DNA from 3 places in the Thalassotalea atypica genome. Region 1 is predicted to be linked to each of the others. Evidence: predicted binding sites of a transcription regulator. Region 1 holds the regulator's gene; each other region holds the start of a gene.

Evidence for each region. The regulator MetJ, encoded in region 1, represses methionine synthesis genes. The targets are predictions, from matches to a motif close to TAGACGTCTAGACGTCTA.
Region 2: metK (methionine adenosyltransferase) is a predicted target of MetJ. The motif match lies at 3,175-3,192, and genes of this name have one in related genera.
Region 3: metA (homoserine O-acetyltransferase MetA) is a predicted target of MetJ. The motif match lies at 2,851-2,868, and genes of this name have one in related genera.

Annotation. Positions count from the first base shown of each region.
Region 1 is NZ_AP027364.1:4,055,823-4,062,761, forward strand. Features, by position in the region: gene metL (bifunctional aspartate kinase/homoserine dehydrogenase II) at 1-1,185, opposite strand, end outside; gene metB (cystathionine gamma-synthase) at 1,191-2,432, opposite strand; gene metJ (met regulon transcriptional regulator MetJ) at 2,603-2,935, shown strand; gene QUE03_RS18235 (malic enzyme-like NAD(P)-binding protein) at 3,027-4,271, opposite strand; gene QUE03_RS18240 (adenylosuccinate synthase) at 4,577-5,875, opposite strand; gene QUE03_RS18245 (DUF2065 domain-containing protein) at 5,984-6,175, opposite strand; gene hflC (protease modulator HflC) at 6,225-6,939, opposite strand, start outside.
Region 2 is NZ_AP027364.1:2,911,674-2,918,612, forward strand. Features, by position in the region: gene QUE03_RS13385 (hypothetical protein) at 1-566, shown strand, start outside; RNA gene ssrS (6S RNA) at 656-837, shown strand; gene QUE03_RS13395 (MDR family MFS transporter) at 895-2,139, opposite strand; gene murI (glutamate racemase) at 2,236-3,132, shown strand; gene metK (methionine adenosyltransferase) at 3,300-4,487, shown strand; gene QUE03_RS13410 (tetratricopeptide repeat protein) at 4,744-6,285, shown strand; gene QUE03_RS13415 (ABC transporter permease) at 6,362-6,939, opposite strand, start outside.
Region 3 is NZ_AP027364.1:3,520,101-3,527,039, reverse strand. Features, by position in the region: gene QUE03_RS16100 (efflux RND transporter permease subunit) at 1-438, shown strand, start outside; gene QUE03_RS16095 (efflux RND transporter periplasmic adaptor subunit) at 448-1,521, shown strand; gene QUE03_RS16090 (trypsin-like peptidase domain-containing protein) at 1,625-2,668, shown strand; gene metA (homoserine O-acetyltransferase MetA) at 2,943-3,896, shown strand; gene metH (methionine synthase) at 3,898-6,939, shown strand, end outside.

The DNA.
Region 1 (6,939 bases):
AGCAATAATGGCTACGGGGGTAAATCTTACCTCGGTATCATGACTAGCAAGCCATTGGCTTACCGCTAGTTGCTGTGACTGTTGAATAACAATTTGTCCTTTTGCAACGTCAACCCCAATAGCCGAGAACTCCTTCGCCGCTTGTTTTCCGACGTCGCCTAAAAAGCTTACTGATTGTGCAAGAAGCAGATCATTAAGATGAGTCACAGAGAGCTCTTGTTTTGCTATCTGACCAAAATCTCCTATCTCTGTACCAGCCGTATTGGCATCAAAACTACTAGCAACATGCAAATGACTGCCACAATCGTTTAACGGTTGTAAAGTTTTTGCATGAAGCACTGGATTGCCTAAGCGCCCCAATTCTTTCGCCACACCGCGTGGCACTCGGTGTAATTTTCGAGCATTGGGCACAACACGTGGATCCGCACTATAAATACCGTCTACATCTGTCCACAACGTGACATTTTGTGCGGCAGTCAATGCTGCAAGAATGGTTGCAGAGTAATCGCTGCCATTTCGGCCTAAAGTACAAGGCAGTCCCTGCTCATTACGCGCGACAAAGCCTGTAATAACCGCCAATTTTGACGGCTCACGCAGCAACGCTAATTGTCTTTGACTTAAGTCATAGTCAACCGCGCATTGTTCTTCATTATTGATGACAAGAAAGTCTCTCGCATCAATGGCATTACTCGGGCAAACACGTTCATTTAGAATTGCAGACAATAATCTTGCAGACCATAACTCTCCTAAGGCCAATAATTCGCTATAGTGTGCATTAATATCTACTTGAAGCCATTTCACTAGCAGAGCAATGTCATGCTCTAATAACGCAATTAAAGAGTGTGCATGTACCGTTTTTAATAACGATGAGATCAACTTAGTTTGGCGATCTTTAACTTGTGAGATTTCGTGATGCAGTTTATCGCTCTGAACAACGGCTAATTCATAAATGTGCAACAATTCATCGGTGGTATCGCCGTTTGCTGAGACCACCACGACATCGTCAAGCTTACAATTAACTTGAATAATGTCTACTGCTCGATTGATGCACTCAACCGACGCTAAACTGCTACCGCCAAATTTGTGTACCTGAACCGCTTGCTTGCATAATTTATTGTGCATTGCAGACCAAACTTGCTCTTGTTCTTGCTCTTCAATCTGAGCTATATCGCTTTGAATTGACATATTAATTACCATACTGCCGCTTGCGATGAGCTAACACGAAACTGCGGCGTTTTCTTTGCGTAATCATTTTGCAACGATGTCACTTTCTGACCGTGTTGGCTGGCGTTAAGGCCATTATTTAAGTCTGTTAGGATGTCGTTGATATCTTCTAACCCCACCGAAACTCGCACTAAAGACTGTGTAATACCGGCTTCGAGTTGTGCTTCAATTTCCATTCCTGCATGAGTCATGGTTGATGGGTGGCTTATTAAGCTCTCAACGCCTCCAAGTGATTGTGCAAGTGTGAATAGCTCAAGGTTAGCAAAAAGTGCTTTAACTGCTTCTACGCCACCCTTAACTTCAAAACTGAGCATTGCACCAAAGCCTTGCTGCTGCTGTTGAGCCAACTCATGGTTAGGATGATTGGCTAGTCCAGGAAAATACACTTGCTTTATCGCTGGGTGTGTTGCTAAAAATTCTGCAACTGATTGCGCATTTTCCTGATGCTGTTTCATCCTTAGCGGGAGAGTTTTTAGTCCACGTAGTGCTAAAAAGCTATCAAACGCTGAACCAGTTATACCAATGCAATTTGCCCACCAAGCCAGCTCTTCGCCAAGTTCTTTTTCTTTCGCTACGAGTACGCCACCTACAACATCACTATGACCGTTGATGTATTTGGTTGTTGAATGAAAAACAATATCAGCCCCAAGTGCAATTGGTTGCTGAAGTACGGGAGACAAGAACGTATTATCCACTGCAACAATGGCACCAACTGCATGGGCTTGTTGTGCTATTGCGCGAATATCAACTAATCGTAATAATGGGTTACTTGGCGTTTCAATAAGAACTAATTTAGGTTGTTCAGCCAGTGCTTTCGACAATTGCTCGGCGTCAGATTGGTCAACAACTATGACTTCAAATTGTCCTCGCTTGGCCAAATGAGTAAATAAGCGATAACTGCCACCGTAGCAATCATGAGGTATAACAACTTTTTCTCCTACCGACAATAATTGGCATAACAAATGAACCGCTGACATACCGGTACTGGTGACAATGCCCACAGCCCCACCTTCTAGATCCGCAATTGCTTGGCCGAAAGTAGCGCGCGTTGGATTGCCCGTGCGCGAATAATCAAACTGGCGTTTATCATTAAAGCCTTTAAGTGAATATGTACTAGATAAATGAATTGGTGCGACAACAGCACCATGATGCTGATCGGTATTAATACCAGCCCTGACGGCTGTTGTGGCGATGTTTTTGGCACTCATAAATATTCACTTTTACGTTTAGATGTTTGGACGTCTATAAATCTATACGTTTTCTTTTGAAGGGTCAAGAAGTTTTAGACATCTAAACTTCTACACATCAAGGTTGACTCAGTCGCGTCAACAAGTACAATTTGCATTGGCTTAAAGAATAAAACTGCAGAGGTATTTAAATGGCTGAATGGAATGGCGAATATATTAACCCATACGCCGAGCACGGAAAAAAAAGCGAACAAGTAAAAAAAATTACCGTTTCCATTCCGTTACGTGTTTTAAAAGTACTTACTGATGAGAGAACTCGTCGCCAAGTAAACAATTTACGTCACGCAACAAACAGTGAATTATTATGTGAAGCATTTTTACATGCGTTCACCGGACAGCCGCTGCCCAATGACGAAGATTTGGCAAAAGACAATAATGAGAAGTTACCACACAGTGTTCGCCAATTATTGGAAGCACAAGGGGTGACAGATTTCAGTCAGTATGAAGATGAAGTTGAAGAGTAGTTTGCTTTACAAATTCATATAATTAGATAAAGACAACAAAGGCGCTATTAGGCGCCTTTGTTATTTCTAGATTAGGCTATAAACTTACCTGTTATTCCGCCATGTAGTTTTCAGGCATATCAAGTGCTGCAACCCCTGACTCAATCGCAGCTTGTGCTACCGCTTTGGCAACACGAGAACATAAGCGAGAATCCATTGGTTTTGGAATGATGTAACTACTACCAAAAGTGAGTGCGTCACTACCGCTGGCTTTTAGTACTTCCTCTGGCACTGGCTCTTTAGCAAGTTCTCGAATGGCATGTACAGCGGCAATTTTCATTTCGTCATTAATTGCTCTTGCTCTAACATCAAGTGCACCACGGAAAATAAATGGGAAACACAAGACGTTATTTACTTGGTTAGGGTAGTCAGAACGGCCGGTTGCCATAATAAGATCATCACGTGCAGCTGTCGCTAGCTCAGGTTTAATTTCTGGATCAGGATTTGAACAAGCAAAAACCACAGGTTTATCTGCCATTAATTTAAGTTGCTCAGGTGATAGCAAATTTGGACCTGAAACACCTACGAAGACATCAGCGCCTTCGATGACATCATCTAGGGTTCTTTTATCGGTGTTGTTGGCAAATAGTTTTTTGTATTCATTCAAATCATCGCGACGAGTGTGGATCACTCCTTTTCGGTCAAGCATATAGATTTTTTCACGCTGTGCACCGCATTTAATTAACAGTTCCATACAAGCCACGGCCGCTGCTCCAGCGCCCAAACAAACGATGTTAGCTTGCTTAATAGACTTACCTTGGATCTCGAGTGCATTTAACATACCCGCCGCGGTAACAATGGCCGTACCATGTTGGTCGTCATGAAATACAGGTACTTTACAACGCTCGATTAATGCGCGCTCTATTTCAAAACACTCTGGTGCTTTGATGTCTTCTAAATTTATGCCACCGAAGCTGTCTGCAATATTAGCTACCGTTGTTACAAAGTCCTCAACAGATTTATGTTTTACTTCAATATCGAAAGAATCAATTCCAGCAAAGCGTTTAAACAACAATGCCTTACCTTCCATAACTGGCTTAGACGCCATCGGGCCAAGGTTTCCTAACCCAAGGATGGCAGTACCATTAGAAATTACAGCAACGGTATTTCCTTTCGCCGTATATTTGTAAACATCATCTGGGTTATCAGCAATCTCACGTACTGGCTCTGCAACTCCAGGGCTATAAGCAAGAGCAAGATCTAAACTTGTCTCTGCTGGAGTAGTTAATTCAACACTGATTTTACCTGGCCTAGGTAGAGCATGATAATCAAGTGCTTGTTGTCGAAAATCTGTCATGGTGCGTTCCTAATATTAAACACGTTACTGTAGCTTCTTGTATGTGGTTTAGTTTGTAAACCGACTTAGCGTTATAATTATTATTTTTGCTCTTTATATGGTATTTGATAAAGGATCGAAGATACAAGCTCATTTTCATATAAAAAATCGCTGAACGCTATAATACACAAGAGGTTAGACCATTCAAAACAGCATGTTTAGTCTTCTAAAATACGCTAAAAGAGACAAAGTAAATGGTTATACCTTTGTTTTACACATAAAAAAACCAGCTAGATAGCTGGTTTTTAAAATTAAGAAATTATCATTTATTCATCGAACGGATTAACTAAAATCATCGTTTCGATACGATCTGGACCTGTAGAGATGATATCTACCGGTACACCGGTAACTTCTTCAATACGCTTGATATAAGCAACAGCATTTGCAGGTAATGCATCAACTGAAGTGGCACCAACCGTTGATTCTGACCAACCTGGCATAGATTCATATACCGGTGTGATTTCTTCATAACCTTCAGCGGCTGTAGGTGGTACAGTAACTACATCGCCCGACTTAGTTTTGTAACCAGTACAGATTTTAAGTTCAGATAAACCATCTAAAACGTCAAGCTTGGTTAAACAAAACCCGCTAATACTATTTACTTGAACGGCGCGGTGCATTGCAACGGCATCAAACCAACCACATCGGCGTTCACGGCCAGTTGTTGCGCCAAATTCATGACCAACAGTACCTAAGTGATGACCAATTTCATCGTCTAATTCTGTCGGGAAAGGACCTGAACCAACACGAGTTGTATAAGCTTTAGTAATACCCAATACATAATCTAAGTAACGAGGGCCAAAACCACAACCCGTAGCAACACCACCTACTGTTGTATTTGATGAAGTCACGTATGGATATGTACCATGGTCGATGTCAAGCAACGTACCTTGTGCGCCTTCAAACATGATTGACTCGCCGTCTTTGCGGGCTTGGTCAAGCATTTCAGCAATATCTGCAACCATAGGTTTGATAACTTCAGCCATTGTTAATGCATCAGCCAGTACTTCTTCATAATTTACCGGTTCAACTTTGTAGTAAGTTGTTAGAACAAAGTTATGGTATTCCATAATTTCTTTTAACTTAGCCGCAAAAGATTCAGCACAGAATAAGTCACCTACGCGTAGACCACGTCGTGCCACTTTGTCTTCATACGCAGGACCAATGCCGCGACCTGTCGTACCGATAGCTTTGCTACCACGAGCGATTTCACGCGCAGCATCAAGTGCATTATGATATGGCAATATAAGAGGGCAAGCATCACTAATTAATAAGCGTTCTTTAACCGGTACACCACGTTCTTCTAACATGGTCATTTCCGTCATCAATGCTTTAGGACACAAAACAACACCGTTACCAATTAAGCATTTTACGTTGTCACGTAATACACCAGATGGAATTAAATGAAGAACTGTTTTTTCGCCGTTGATAACAAGTGTATGGCCTGCATTATGACCACCTTGATAACGTACTACGTATTTGGCTTTATCTGTGAGTAAGTCAACGACTTTACCCTTACCTTCGTCACCCCATTGGGTGCCTAGAACTACAACGTTTTTGCCCATGATTAAAAATCGGAAAGAAAATTAGGCGGGGATTCTATCAAAATTAAAATAGCAGTCCAAGTATAAATTGGTGAAATTTAAACCTGTTGATGTATCTGTGCTGTTATTCTAAAGCTCGCTAAACCACCAAAGCATAGCTAACCCCATGAGCATTATAACAATTCCAATCATTCGAATATTGGCAACGGGCTCTTGGGCAAGTTTGGCAACATAAGCTCTCCATTTATTAGGAAACAAAGCAGGCGCTAGTCCTTCAAGAATGAATGCCACCGCAATAGCCATTAATATTATTTTGGTCATTTGGGTTCCTAAAAAGAAAAAGCCATGTTGAACATGGCTTTATTTGGATTTACTTTTTAGCTTGGTTGGTATCTTTGAGGTAGTGGAAGAAATCACTATCTGGTTTCACCACCATGATATCACTTTTGCTATTGAAACTATTTTCGTAGGCTTCAAGACTTCGAAAGAAACTATAAAATTCTGCGTCTTTACTGTAAGTATCCGCATAAATTTTAGCAGCCAATGCATCCCCTTCACCACGAGTCTCTTGTGCACTTTTTTGTGCATTAGCAAGCATGACAGTTACTTTCGCATCAATTGTTGCGCGAATGATCTCAGATTGCTCCTGACCTTGAGAGCGATGCTCTTTCGCAACAGCAGTTCGTTCAGCACGCATACGTTCGAATATTGAGTTACTGACTTCCGTTGGAAGGTTGATAGCTTTTACACGAACATCAATAACCTCAATACCCAAGTCTTCACGGCTGCTGCCCGCACTTTCCAATGCTTTAATCATGATACTGTCACGATCGCCAGAGACAATTTCTTTGATCGTTCGAGAACCAAACTCAGTACGAAGACCGTTATTAATTTTCTGCTTTAATAAAGCACGTGCATTATCTATAGAGCCGGTGGTACGTAAGTAATACGTTGAGAAGTCGACGATGCGCCATTTTACGTATGAGTCGACCATCAAATCTTTTTTCTCTGACGTCACAAAGCGATCTGGCGCTTCATCTAAGGTTTGAATACGTGCATCAAGCTTTTTAACCGTCTCAATTAAC
Region 2 (6,939 bases), 1.1 Mb from region 1:
GTGCTTTTGAATCACTAACAGTTGCAGCGAAAAAGTCATTCTTTTCAGAGTATTTTTACGAATCTATTGCGCTATTTGATCAAACAGTTAGCCCAATGACTTCCAAGAGTTATGCAGGAAACATCGCATCAGCCATTGGCCATATATCAGCCCACTCTGTTAATTATGGGCAAGCATTTGAGTATTGTTTAGAAACTGAAGTTCAAAATATTGAAGTATTAGACGCTTGTTTTCAATTAGGCGAAAACATGGAACACAACAGTCATTCGTTATTTCTGTCAAGCTTGGGCTCATCGTTAGTAAAAGAATACTACTTAAAGCTCCAAGATGATGATGCGGCTGCTGCGAGTGAACAGCGATCTTCGTCACAATATCAAGAGAGTTTCAATGAGCAAACAAGCAAAGCAACTTTATTGATGTATCACGATGAAGATTTGATGCGTTTATGGCTTCAGTTGGGACTAGAGCACGGCGAATTTTCTGCTTTAAAACAACTTACCGAAGAAGCAAAATGGCGCTCTCAAGATCCGAATTATAACCCGTGTAAAGCGCAAGTTGTTCAATAGCAACGCAATTTGTTCAAAGAAACTTCAAACAGTCTTTTTGTGCTAAAAAATACTAAAATTTTTGTCGATTCTTGGTTATAATTGCACTCTGTCTTCTGGGATGCTTGTAAGTTAACTATGTCCCTGAGCCGATAAGTTTTACCTTAGGAAATTAAACCATTTCTATTGCGCAAGCCCGACTTGTATCGGGAAGCCTACGGATTTAGTACAATTTCCGCCCTGAACACACGGTGTTCAGGACTAGTGTTGGCTACGGCATTCTGGAAGCAGAACCTCCTTTCAAAGCTCTACCTTCAATATTTTGCCCCCTAAAAAGATAGCTACCGTTTTAACTAACGGGTTCACTCGTTTTTAGTTGCTCAAAATCAGGTCGGCGCATCTTGTGCAGTACGCTGTATAAATACATCACTAATAGGATCAGTACGCCACCTATGGCAAAGACCCAAGGCCCACCCAAGTAGTCTAACAATATCCCCCCACCTAAAGGCGCTATGGCGTAACCAATAGAGTAAAATGAAGCGGCGCCAAAATAAGCTCCCCTAAGATGTTTAGGAGCCAACCTGTCTATTTGCACATTCATGGTTGGGAACAAAATAGCTTCAGCAAAGCTCATTACAACCACGGCTCCTATCCAGCCCCAAAACGCAGTGATGGGGTTGAACGCCATCCATAGTTGAGATATTGCGAGTAGCACCAAACCAATTTGAATACGATGCGTTAGGGTCAATGAAGCCATCATTCTTAATAATAAGAATTGGCTTGTAATAATAACTAACGCATTTGTGAATATGATTGAAGAGATCAACTTAATTAGATCAGGCATTTCAGCGCGAGTAAGGTACTGAATTAGTGTTGTATCCATTTGCGCATAAACAAACATGCAAATAATGTTTGCGATGATTAAACACTGCAACATCCTGTCTTGCAGCAGTATTCGCCACGTATCTGACATTTTATGGTTCGATTCTTGTTTATGCTCGGCAATGTCGCCATGGCGCTTCATTCCTATCACCAATAACACCAGCCATAAGGCAAACGTCAATGCTGTTAATAAAAAGCCTGACTGTTGCCCCGTAACACCAAAATATACGCCCAACATCGGGCCTATTGCACAACCAACATTGACGATAAAATAGCGCATTTGCAATGCAAGCTCTCTGACGCTTACATCAGGCAAAATATCAGAGACTAAGGCCTGTGTTGGCGGATCCCAAATAGCTTTGGACATTGAACAAATCGTGATAACTACAATGTAACCAGTTACGGTATCTGCTTGTGCAAGTAAGACAAACGAAATGACATAACAAATACCACTAGTAAACATAACCTTTTTACGGCCTAATAAATCTGACAATGCGCCGCCAAAAAAGCCGATAAACACAGAAATGAATGCTGCGCCAGAGAGAATAAGACCAACTTCAGTAGCTGATATGCCAAACTTTTGATACAAGATCACAGCAAGAAATGGCCACACCATATAGAAGCTGCCACGAGTGATGAAATCGCCAAAAAGTATTATCCACATTAATGTTGGAAACTTTTTAAGCGTTGAAATTGAAATATTACTGTCCATAGCCTTCGAAATTTAGGAGAAAAGTGATAATGATTTTCTTTACATTAAATACAAAAGCTCCTATAACGGCAACGAGTTTATTCACTATTTTCACAAATGTACGAAAATCATACTAAGAACAGCGCAGATACTCGACCAATCGGTATTTTTGATTCCGGCATTGGTGGCTTGTCTATTGCACAGTGCATTCATGAAACATTGCCGCATGAGTCCCTTGTTTATGTGGCGGATTCAAAATTCGCACCGTATGGTAAGCTCAACACCGAACAAATTATTGAGCGCGTCAATTACATTGCAGACCAGCTAGTCAAAATGAACGTGAAAGCCATTGTCATTGCCTGTAACACAGCAACCGTTAACGCCATCGACCAGCTAAGAGCAAATTTATCGATTCCCATTATCGGCGTTGAGCCTGCCATTAAGCCCGCAGCCCAACACAGTAAAACCAAATCCGTGGGACTATTAGTGACCCAAGCGACGGCGACAAATCAAAGGTTCTTATCTTTGGTTGAAAAACACAGTAACGGTGCTAATGTTCACATTCAACCCTGTCCAGATTTGGCTTATGTTATTGAGCAAGGCCATGCCAATACGCTAATGAGCTATACCTTATTGAAAAGATACTTATCACCGCTGCTTGAAAAAAACATCGATAAACTTGTATTGGGCTGTACCCACTACCCTTTCGTCAGTGAACAAATTAAGCAGATATTAGGAGATAAAGTCAGCTTATTAGAAACCGCGCTGCCTGTTACACAGGAGTTAACAAGACAGCTTAATAAACATAATTTGTCGACATCCCTTGAACAATCCACTCTTGCTAAAGTGAATACTAGCGCCAATATCCGTTTTTACAGCACCAAGCCGTCTGCAAATCAGCAGCACATTATCCAACAGCTCTGGAAAACCACTGAAGATAATCTAAACACGCCAGAGAACACTGCTCAAACTAACTCAAACCAAATGCAATTATCTCTGCAAAATTTTGTCTGAATTTGTTATTTATTGATCTGCCACAACAAGAAAAGAGACATTTAGACGTCTAGGCGTAAAAAACTTTCCTTCACAGTTAATATAAGCTAAAATTGCGAAAAATTTGGCTCTTGGTTAACGATTACTCAAGTATGCCTTTTTCAACCAGTTAATTTTGTTGAGGTTTTATGTCTACTCATTTTTTTACATCTGAATCAGTATCAGAAGGTCATCCGGATAAAATTGCGGATCAAATCTCTGATGCCGTCTTAGACGCGATTATCGCTAAAGATAAAAACGCTCGTGTTGCCTGTGAAACTATGGTGAAAACGGGTGTTGCCATTATTTCTGGTGAAATATCGACTTCAGCATGGGTTGATTTGGAAAGCCTTACTCGTAAAGTAATTTGTGATATTGGCTACACCTCATCAGACGTTGGTTTCGATGGTGAGACCTGTGGCATCATGAATTTAATTGGCCAGCAGTCATTAGAAATTGCTCAGGGCGTTGATCGCTCTAAACCTGAAGAGCAAGGTGCTGGCGACCAAGGTTTAATGTTTGGTTATGCAACCAATGAAACTGAAACATTAATGCCTGCACCGCTTTATTACTCTCATTTATTAGTAGAACGTCAAGCTGAAGTACGTAAATCTGGCGTTTTGCCTTGGTTACGCCCTGACGCGAAAAGCCAAGTGACATTTGTTTATGAAGACAATAAGCCAGTAGCGATTGATGCCGTTGTTTTGTCCACACAGCACAACCCTGATATTACACAAGAGCAATTACATGATGCAGTCATGAAAAACATTATCTTGCATGTATTGCCAGAAGAGCTACTGACTGAAAATACTAAGTACTTCATCAACCCAACCGGCAGTTTTGTCATTGGTGGTCCGGTAGGTGATTGTGGCTTAACTGGTCGTAAAATCATTGTTGATACCTATGGCGGCATGGCACGTCATGGCGGTGGTGCTTTCTCAGGTAAAGATCCATCGAAAGTGGATCGCAGTGCAGCCTACGCAGGTCGTTATGTGGCAAAAAACATCGTAGCAGCTGGACTTGCAGAACGTTGTGAAATTCAAGTGTCTTACGCTATTGGTGTTGCTGAGCCAACGTCAATCACAGTAGAAACTTTTGGTACCGGCAAAGTTTCAGAAAAGAAATTAGTTGAACTGGTACGTGAACACTTTGACTTACGCCCATACGGCATTACTAAAATGCTCGACTTGTTACACCCGATGTACCAACAAACAGCAGCATACGGTCACTTTGGTCGTGAGCCATACGAAATGACCGTCGACGGTGAAACCTTTACAGCCTTTAGCTGGGAAAAAACGGACAAAGCTGACGAACTACGCAAATCGGCTGGTCTGTAAGATTATGAATTAGTAAGTGTTGTGTACTTACATACTCCTTTAGATTAAAGGCTTCCATTAAGGAAGCCTTTTTTATTGCGCTATATTTAACAACCATGTGTTCGTATTGCTCAAGAATGGAATGCAATCAATAGTTGGACTACTCTTATCGGTATTGCTTTTGGGTTCTAACTGCATTTTCAAGGACAATTTTCCCTTAAATGTTTTAACTCTTAAACATGCACTTGTTCACAATAAGTAGCATTTGGGAGGCTTCATGAACTTAAAATGCTTGTTTATCATCGAGTTGGCCATCTCAGCTCTCTTTGCAAGCCAACTTACTTTTGCACACGATGGTCATGATACAAAAGATATGATTGTAACCGAGCTAGGTGACTTAGGCAGAGTCGACTTTTCCAGCTCATGCAATGATGAAGCACAATCAGCCATCAACACCGGCGTCGCCCTATTGCATCACATGATGTATGCGCAGGCAGAAAAACACTTCAACCAGTGGATTGAAAAGCAGCCTGACTGTGCCATGCTATATTGGGGCTACGCCATGACACTCTTTCACCCACTCTGGCCAGATACAATCAGTAAAGAAGCGCTTATTTTAGGCCATAACGCCATTACAACAGCTAAAACACTAACGTCGAGCAAACGTGAAAGTGATTATATTGACGCTGCAGCGGCTTATTATCACGACTGGAATTCAACGCCGGATAAAAAACGAATCGGTTTATGGGCAGTGGCACAAAAACAAGTTTTTGATAATTATCCTAATGATCTTGATGCAACTGCATTTTACGCCTTGTCACAGCTGGTTACGGCGCCTAAAACTGACGGGAGTTTTTCACAGCAAAAACAGGCAGGAGAATTACTCAGTAAAATTTATAGAAAGTCACCCACTCATCCTGGCGCGATTCACTACACCATTCACGCCTATGACAATCCTGTACTAGCAGAACAAGCGGTTAGCGCGGCAAGAGCCTACGATAAAATCGCACCGGATGTACCACATGCCCTACATATGCCAAGTCATATTTTTGTCCGAATCGGTTATTGGGAGGATGTCATCAGCTGGAATATTCGATCAGCCAAAGCTGCACTTAATTTTCCCACTAAAGGCAGTACTTCCATGCATTATGTCCATGCTGTTGACTATCTAGTGTATGGCTACATGCAAAGTCAGCAAACTGAAAAAGCACTCGCTGCCTATCAAGAGATCAAAAAGCACCACCCTATACAAACTACGTTTCCAGCGGCCTATGCAATGACCACCATCCCAGTTCGCATCGTCTTGGAAACCAATGCATGGCAAAAAGCCAGCCAGCTCCAAACAAGACAACCCGATTATTTCAACTGGGACAATTTTCCAGAAGTGGAAGCAATCACCTATTATGCCCGTGGCCTTGGCGCTGTAAGAAGTCAAAACATAAAAGCAGCACACGAAAGCTTAGCGGTGTTAAACACCTTGTATGAAAAAACCTTAGCGAAAAGCCCAACTTACTGGGCAATATTAGTAGATGCGCAAAGACAAACCCTCGACGCGTGGATTAAATTTGAAACAGGTAACAAAGCAAAAGCAATCTCTCAATTAAGACGTGCTGCCAACTTAGAAGATTCTCTTGATAAAAACCCAGTCACGCCTGGTGCCGTGCTGCCAGCGAGGGAGTTATTAGGCGACATGTTACTGCTACGGGGTGATTATGAGGCCGCTATCTCCGCATTTGAAGCCAGTTTGAACATAAACCCAAATAGAGCAAAAAGTATCAAGGGAATAAGTCTCGCTAAGAGTCAACTATCAAAACTCTAACTATCACTCCGCTGTTGCACCAATAAAAAAGGGCTAATGCAGCCCTTTAATTCATTTGGCAACTATACCTAAACAATTATTCATATCGCAATGATTTCACCGGATTTTTCCTCGCTACTTTTGCAGCATTGCCGCCAACCGTTAACCAGGCAATCACCAATGATAACAAACCAACACTTGCACAAATCGGTATTAAATACCAAGTATCAATGCGGTAGGTGAATGATTGCAACCAACCAAGTAAGAAGTATGCAGCTACTGGCCAAGCAATGATGTTGGCAATAATCACTGGCTTTGAAAATTGCCAAATTAACAGCTGAATAATATCAGTAACACCTGCTCCCATTACCTTACGAATGCCGATCTCTTTGGTACGCCTTTCAACAGTAAACGCTGATAACCCATATAACCCCAGACAAGCAACAATGATGGCAAGTACTGCAAAAGCCAAAAATAATTTTGCCGTAGTTGACTCATCTTGATACTGAGCTGCCATCATTTCAGATAAGAACTGTAAATCAATAGGCTCCATAGGCACATGCTCTTTCCAAACAGTCTGTACTTGTTCCATTAGGTTTGGCACATCGTTACTATTGAAGCTGATATTGGCGACTCTAAATCGTCGAGCATTGTGCATATATGCGCTTGCTCTAA
Region 3 (6,939 bases), 540 kb from region 1:
ATTGGCCTAAATATTCTTAATTTATTCGCTTTTCAGTCTCTTGATTTACTGACCATGATTGGTTTCATTATTCTCCTTGGTTTGGTAGTTAATAATGCAATTTTACTCGTCGATCAAACTCGTCAAGCACAAAAACAAGGGTTAAGCCAACGCAGAGCAGTAGCGCAAGCGATCAGAATGCGAGCTCGTCCCGTATACATGAGTACATTAACCAGTTTATTTGGCATGTTGCCATTAATGTTGATGCCGGGAGTTGGGAGTGAAATATATCGTGGTCTTGCTACTGTTATTGTTGGCGGCATGACCGTTAGTGCAATCTTCACCTTGGTTCTTTTCCCTGCGTTACTGCGCATTGGTGAGCAAACGAACAAGAGCGGCCAAGGTGGAAGCATTGAAGAATTACACCCAGAGCCACAATTAAAACTAAGTAATAGTTAGGAGTTATCTATGTTTCATTTTGTTAAGGGGTTTAGAAAGACCTTAGCCGTATCCGCTATTTCTTTATTGTATAGCACGATAAGCCTAAATGTTTATGCTGCTGATGCTCCGCCACCTAGCCCGATAAAAGTGGATACAGTGAAAAGTCTAGAGCTTGGTGCGAGTGCAGATTTCATGGGAACAGTGCACAGTAAAATGCACGTAGCTATCACTGCTGGTGTTAACGGTCGAGTTGAATGGATTGCTGAGCCTGGTAGCTTTATTAAATCAGGTGAAAAAATAGTGACCATGGATATGTTGCCGCTTAAGCTCAAACGTGCCGAGCAAATCGGGAATATCAAACGAGCAAAGATCAACGCGAATTATTTGAAAAATGAAGCCAATCGCTGGAAAACATTGCATAAAACCGATGCCGCGTCGCAATTTCAGTTAGATCAAACAACTTCAGAATACGAGTTAGCCTTGGTCGATATTGAAATTGCCGAGCTTAAGCTACAACAAATTGAAGATGAAATTACTCGGGCGACGATCAAAGCGCCTTATGACGGTGTGGTAACAGAGCGTATGGTCTTAGCTGGTACGGAAATCAACCGTAGCGATGTGTTGGGTAAGTTTTTAGATACAGAGCATTTAGAAGCTCGCGTATACATTCCTATTAAGTACTTGGCTAATGTCCGTCGCGGTCACAATTTATCGTTGATGACAGAGCAGCAAACACTGTCCGCTAAAATTACTGCGGTTATTCCGAGTGCAGACCCTCGCTCTCAAACATTTGAAGTACGTATTGAAATTCCGAGCCATTTAAACGAAATGTGGGCATCGGGGCAGTTGGTTAAAGTGACAGTACCTGTGCAAAGCGCAAAACCAACATTAACCGTGCACCGAGATGCTTTAATTTTACGTAAAGACGGCACTTACGTGGTTAAAGTAAATGATGATAACAAGGTTAATCGCTTATTAGTTAAAGTAGGGCAGGGTACGTCTGAACGAGTTTCAATTACCGGTGATTTGGCTGATGGCGATAGAGTTGCAACGCGTGGCGCAGAACGATTACGTGATGGACAAGAAGTGATTATTCAGTAACTTGTATTTAATTCTCTTATGAAAAGCTCAATATGTGATACGCTTAAGCTCATCTAACTTAAGTTTTATAGAATAATTGAAATTGCTCGCTTTTATTAAATATGTGATCCGATCGGCTAGTTACGGTGTACTTGTTGCTGTTATTTTAATTCTGACAGTGCCTGAACTTCGCAATCAACTGGCCAATAATAGCTTATTAGTTGGCTCTAAGGAGGCAGACGCTCCTCTATCTTATGCGACAGCGGTACAAGCTGCTGGGCCAGCTGTTGTTAATATTTATTCAAGTGATATTGAAAAAAGCTCTCGCTATGGTGGAAAACCTCGTCAAAGTACCCGATTAGGCTCTGGCGTGATCATGTCGGAAGATGGCTATATTTTAACTAATTTTCATGTGGTTCAAAATGCCGATCTGATAAAGGTATTACTTCAAAATGGTCAATTATTTGCTGCTGAGCTGATTGGTTATGATGTGTATACCGATTTAGCCGTACTAAAAGTCAACGCCCTTAATTTGCCGGTTATTCCACAAAAAAGGCAGTTAGCGTCTGTTGCTGGTGACGTAGTGCTCGCCATTGGTAATCCGCTTAACCTAGGTCAAACAGTCACTCAAGGCATTATCAGTGCGACCGGACGAAATGGCTTAAGTTCTACTAATTATCTAGAGTTCTTACAAATGGATGCTGCCATCAATCAAGGTAATTCTGGTGGAGCACTGGTTAATACTAATGGCGAATTGGTCGGCATTAATTCTCGAAAATTTACGCAATCGTCACCTCAGCTGAATATCCAAGGGATCTTTTTCGCGGTGCCTTATCAGCTTGCTTATAAAATCATGCAAAAAATCATTGAGCATGGCCGTGTGACTCGCGGGTGGTTAGGAATTACTTCTGGACAAGGTTCGATGAATGCAACGGGCATTACTATTGATAATGTGGCAGACAATGGACCTGCACAGAAAGCTGGCTTGAAAAAAGGCGATGTTATCGTTCAAATTGGCGACATTCAAATTAACAGCATAGTTCAAGCACTCGATATTATTGCTGAAACTATACCCGGCACCACTCTGACTTTTACTATTTATCGTAATCGACAGTCAATCGAACTTCCTGTAACTATCGCGGAGTTCAATAATTTAGCTACCGGCTGAATTAAATAACTTCAAAAAAGAATACTAGCACGGAGCACTAGTATTCTTTTCAAATATTTATATTTGCTTTTTAAACGACTACTGGATTATTCAATCCATTTATATTCTATTGTTTTCATCGCTTTATTTAGAAATGGGACAGGCTTTCCTAGTTATAAGTTCACACAACTTGAAAAAATGTTTGGACGTCTATACGTTTAGAAGTTGACATATCTAGAAATCCAAGGCACATTTAACCTTCTAACCATGTACCAGTTTGTCTTTGAGTTTTATTATGCCGATTAAAATTCCGGATCAGTTGCCAGCATTGTCTATTTTAGGCAATGAAAATATCTTTGTGATGTCGGAGCATCGCGCAGCCAATCAAGATATTCGTCCAATGAAGGTTGCGATCTTAAATTTGATGCCAAACAAAATAGAAACCGAAGTACAAATCTTAAGAATGTTGTCGAATACGCCGTTGCAAATCAATATTGACTTGCTTCGTATTCATGCCAACCCCTCAAAAAATACGCCGAACGCGCATTTAAATTCTTTTTATCGGTTATTTGATGATGTTAAAAGTCAGCAATACGACGGCATGATCGTAACGGGGGCGCCTTTGGGGCTCAAAAATTATGAAGACGTAACCTATTGGAATAAAATTCAAGAAGTCTTTAATTGGGCCCAAAGTAATGTCGTCTCGACTATGTATTTATGCTGGGCGGCTCATGCGGCATTATTTCATCACTATGGCTTAAATAGACAGTTACGTGAGCGAAAGCTATCAGGTGTTTATACACATCAAACTAAGTTTCCAAATGAAAAACTAACCCGAGGTTTTGATGATGAGTTCTGGGTACCGCATTCAAGATATGCTGAAGTAAGTACTTCAGATTACCAATCTATAGACCAACTTAATATTTTAGGTGAATCAGCACAAGCAGGGGTCTATTTGGTCGCAAGTGACGATAAACGGCAAGTCTTTGTCACCGGCCATCCTGAATACGATCCGACGACACTAGATGAAGAATATCGTCGTGATGTCGCAGCCGGTATTCACCCAGATATTCCACTTAATTACTATAATAATGATGATCCGAACGAACACACGACGAACAAACCAAACAGTAAATGGCGCAGTCATGGTAGTTTATTATTCAACAACTGGATCAACTACTACGTTTATCAAATAACCCCATACCAACTTGATGCTGAACATATTCAGACATCAATAACAGGAGAATAAAGTGCAGCAGTTAGCCTCTTTTCAATTGTTAGAACAACAATTAGCCAAACGCATTCTAGTGTTAGACGGTGCGATGGGGACCATGATTCAAGCATATAAGTTTGAAGAGCAAGATTATCGTGGCGCACGCTTTTCCAATTGGCATTGCGACGTTAAAGGCAATAATGATTTATTGGTATTAACACAACCTGATGTGATCAAAACCATCCATCGCGAGTACCTTGAAGCAGGTGCAGACATACTCGAAACAAACACGTTCAACGCCACCACTATTGCCATGGCGGATTATGACATGGAGTCAATCAGTGCTGAGATCAATTTTGTGGCGGCTCAACTTGCCCGTGAAGTCGCAGATGAGTTTAATGCCAGAAATCCTAAACAGCCAAGGTTTGTTGCTGGTGTGTTAGGGCCAACTAACCGTACATGTTCTATTTCTCCAGATGTTAATGATCCTGCTTTTCGTAATGTCAGTTTTGACGAGTTAAAAGATGCCTACATTGAGTCTACCAAGGCGCTGATTGAAGGTGGCTCAGATATCATTTTGATCGAAACTATTTTTGACACCTTAAACGCTAAGGCGGCAATCTTTGCTGTTGAAACGGTTTTTGATGATTTGCAGCTTCGCTTACCAGTGATGATTTCTGGCACGATCACTGATGCGTCAGGGCGAACACTATCTGGACAAACAACCGAGGCATTTTACAACGCGCTTCGCCATGCAAAACCAATCTCTATGGGATTAAATTGTGCATTAGGTCCAGTTGAGTTGCGTCAATATGTTGAAGAGCTGAGCCGAATTTCTGATTTTGCGGTAACGGCGCACCCAAATGCGGGTTTACCGAATGCCTTCGGTGAGTATGATTTTACCGTCGAGGACATGAACGCTCATATTGAAGAATGGGCTGGTTCAGGTTTTCTAAATATTATTGGTGGTTGCTGTGGTACAACTCCTGCGCATATTAAAGGCATGGCTGATACTGTTGCGAACATTAAGCCTCGTAAGATTGAAGCACGTGAAATTGCTTGTCGTTTGTCAGGCCTTGAGCCACTAACGATTAAATCAGACACACTTTTTGTAAATGTGGGTGAACGTACTAATGTCACAGGCTCTGCAAAATTTAAGCGGTTAATAAAAGAAGAAAATTACGACGAAGCGATCTCAGTTGCGCTTCAGCAAGTCGAAAACGGCGCGCAAATTATTGATATCAACATGGATGAAGGCATGTTGGATTCTAAAAATGCCATGATCCGTTTTTTAAACCTGATTGCGGGCGAGCCTGATATCGCCAAAGTTCCAGTCATGATTGATTCGTCTAAATGGGACATTCTTGAAGCTGGATTAAAGTGCATTCAAGGCAAAGGGGTTGTTAACTCGATCAGTTTAAAAGAAGGCGAAGAAAACTTTAGGTATCAGGCAGAATTGCTCAGACGCTATGGTGCGGCCGTGATTGTGATGGCGTTTGATGAAGAAGGTCAAGCAGATACACGAGCTCGAAAATTTGAAATTTGTCAGCGTGCTTATCATATTTTGGTTGACGAAGTGGGATTCCCTGCTGAAGATATTATCTTTGACCCGAACATTTTTGCCGTTGCTACTGGAATCGACGAACACAACAATTATGCGGTAGATTTTATTGAAGCCACTGCTGATATCAAAAAGCATTTACCTCATGCGATGATTTCCGGTGGTGTTTCTAATGTGTCATTTTCATTTCGCGGTAATAATGTTGTGCGTGAAGCAATCCATGCTGTATTTCTATATCACTGTATTAAAAATGGTATGGATATGGGTATAGTTAATGCAGGTCAATTGGCGATTTATTCTGAGATCCCTGAGAAGCTGCGCAATGCGGTAGAAGATGTTATTCAAAACAGTGATGATGGAGCTACAGAACGCTTACTTGAAATTGCGGAAGAATATCGCGGTGATGGCGCAGTACAAAATAACAAGGCGGATTTGGCGTGGCGGGAGTTACCGGTTAGTAAACGACTTCAACATGCCCTTGTTAAAGGTATTAATGAATTTATTGTGGAAGATACAGAAGCCGCAAGATTAGAAGCAAAGAGACCGCTTGATGTAATTGAAGGTTCTCTTATGGACGGCATGAATGTCGTTGGTGACTTGTTTGGCGCGGGTGAAATGTTCTTGCCACAAGTGGTTAAGTCGGCGCGAGTGATGAAGCAAGCAGTAGCACATTTACAGCCTTTCATTGAACTGGAAAAAACAGAAATAAGTACTAACGGTAAGGTGCTGTTAGCCACCGTAAAAGGTGATGTACATGACATTGGTAAAAATATCGTTGGTGTTGTGCTGCAATGTAATAACTATGAAATTATTGATTTAGGGGTCATGGTTTCTTGTGAAGAAATTTTGCGCGTAGCCAAAGCAGAAAACGTAGATGTTATTGGCTTATCTGGACTGATTACGCCGTCGCTCGATGAGATGGTACATGTAGCAAAAGAAATGAAGCGATTAGACTTCAACTTGCCTTTACTTATTGGCGGCGCAACAACATCAAAAGCCCATACGGCAGTGAAAATAGAACCCAAATATGAGCATCCGGTAGTGTATGTACCCAATGCCTCTCGCAGTGTTTCAGTAGTCAGTACATTACTTTCTGATGAGCTACGTCCAGCTTTTATAGAACGTCAACAAGATGAATACGAGCGTGTCCGTCAGCGCCACTTAAATAAAGGCCCTAGAACGGCTTTAGTCTCACTTGAACAGGCGCGAGCTAATGCTACGCCTTTGAGTTTTGAACATTACACGCCGGTAACACCTAAAAAACTTGGCGTCACTGTACTTGAAGATTTAGATTTAAATGTCGTACGAAATTACATAGATTGGACGCCATTTTTTATGACCTGGCAGCTATCGGGCAAATACCCCAGCATTTTACAGCATGAGTTGATTGGTCAAGAAGCGACAAAACTCTTCAACGATGCTAATGCGATGCTAGACGATGTTATTAATAACAAAAAACTCAAAGCCAATGCTGTTATTGGATTATTCCCAGCAGTACGAGACGGTGATGATTTGACT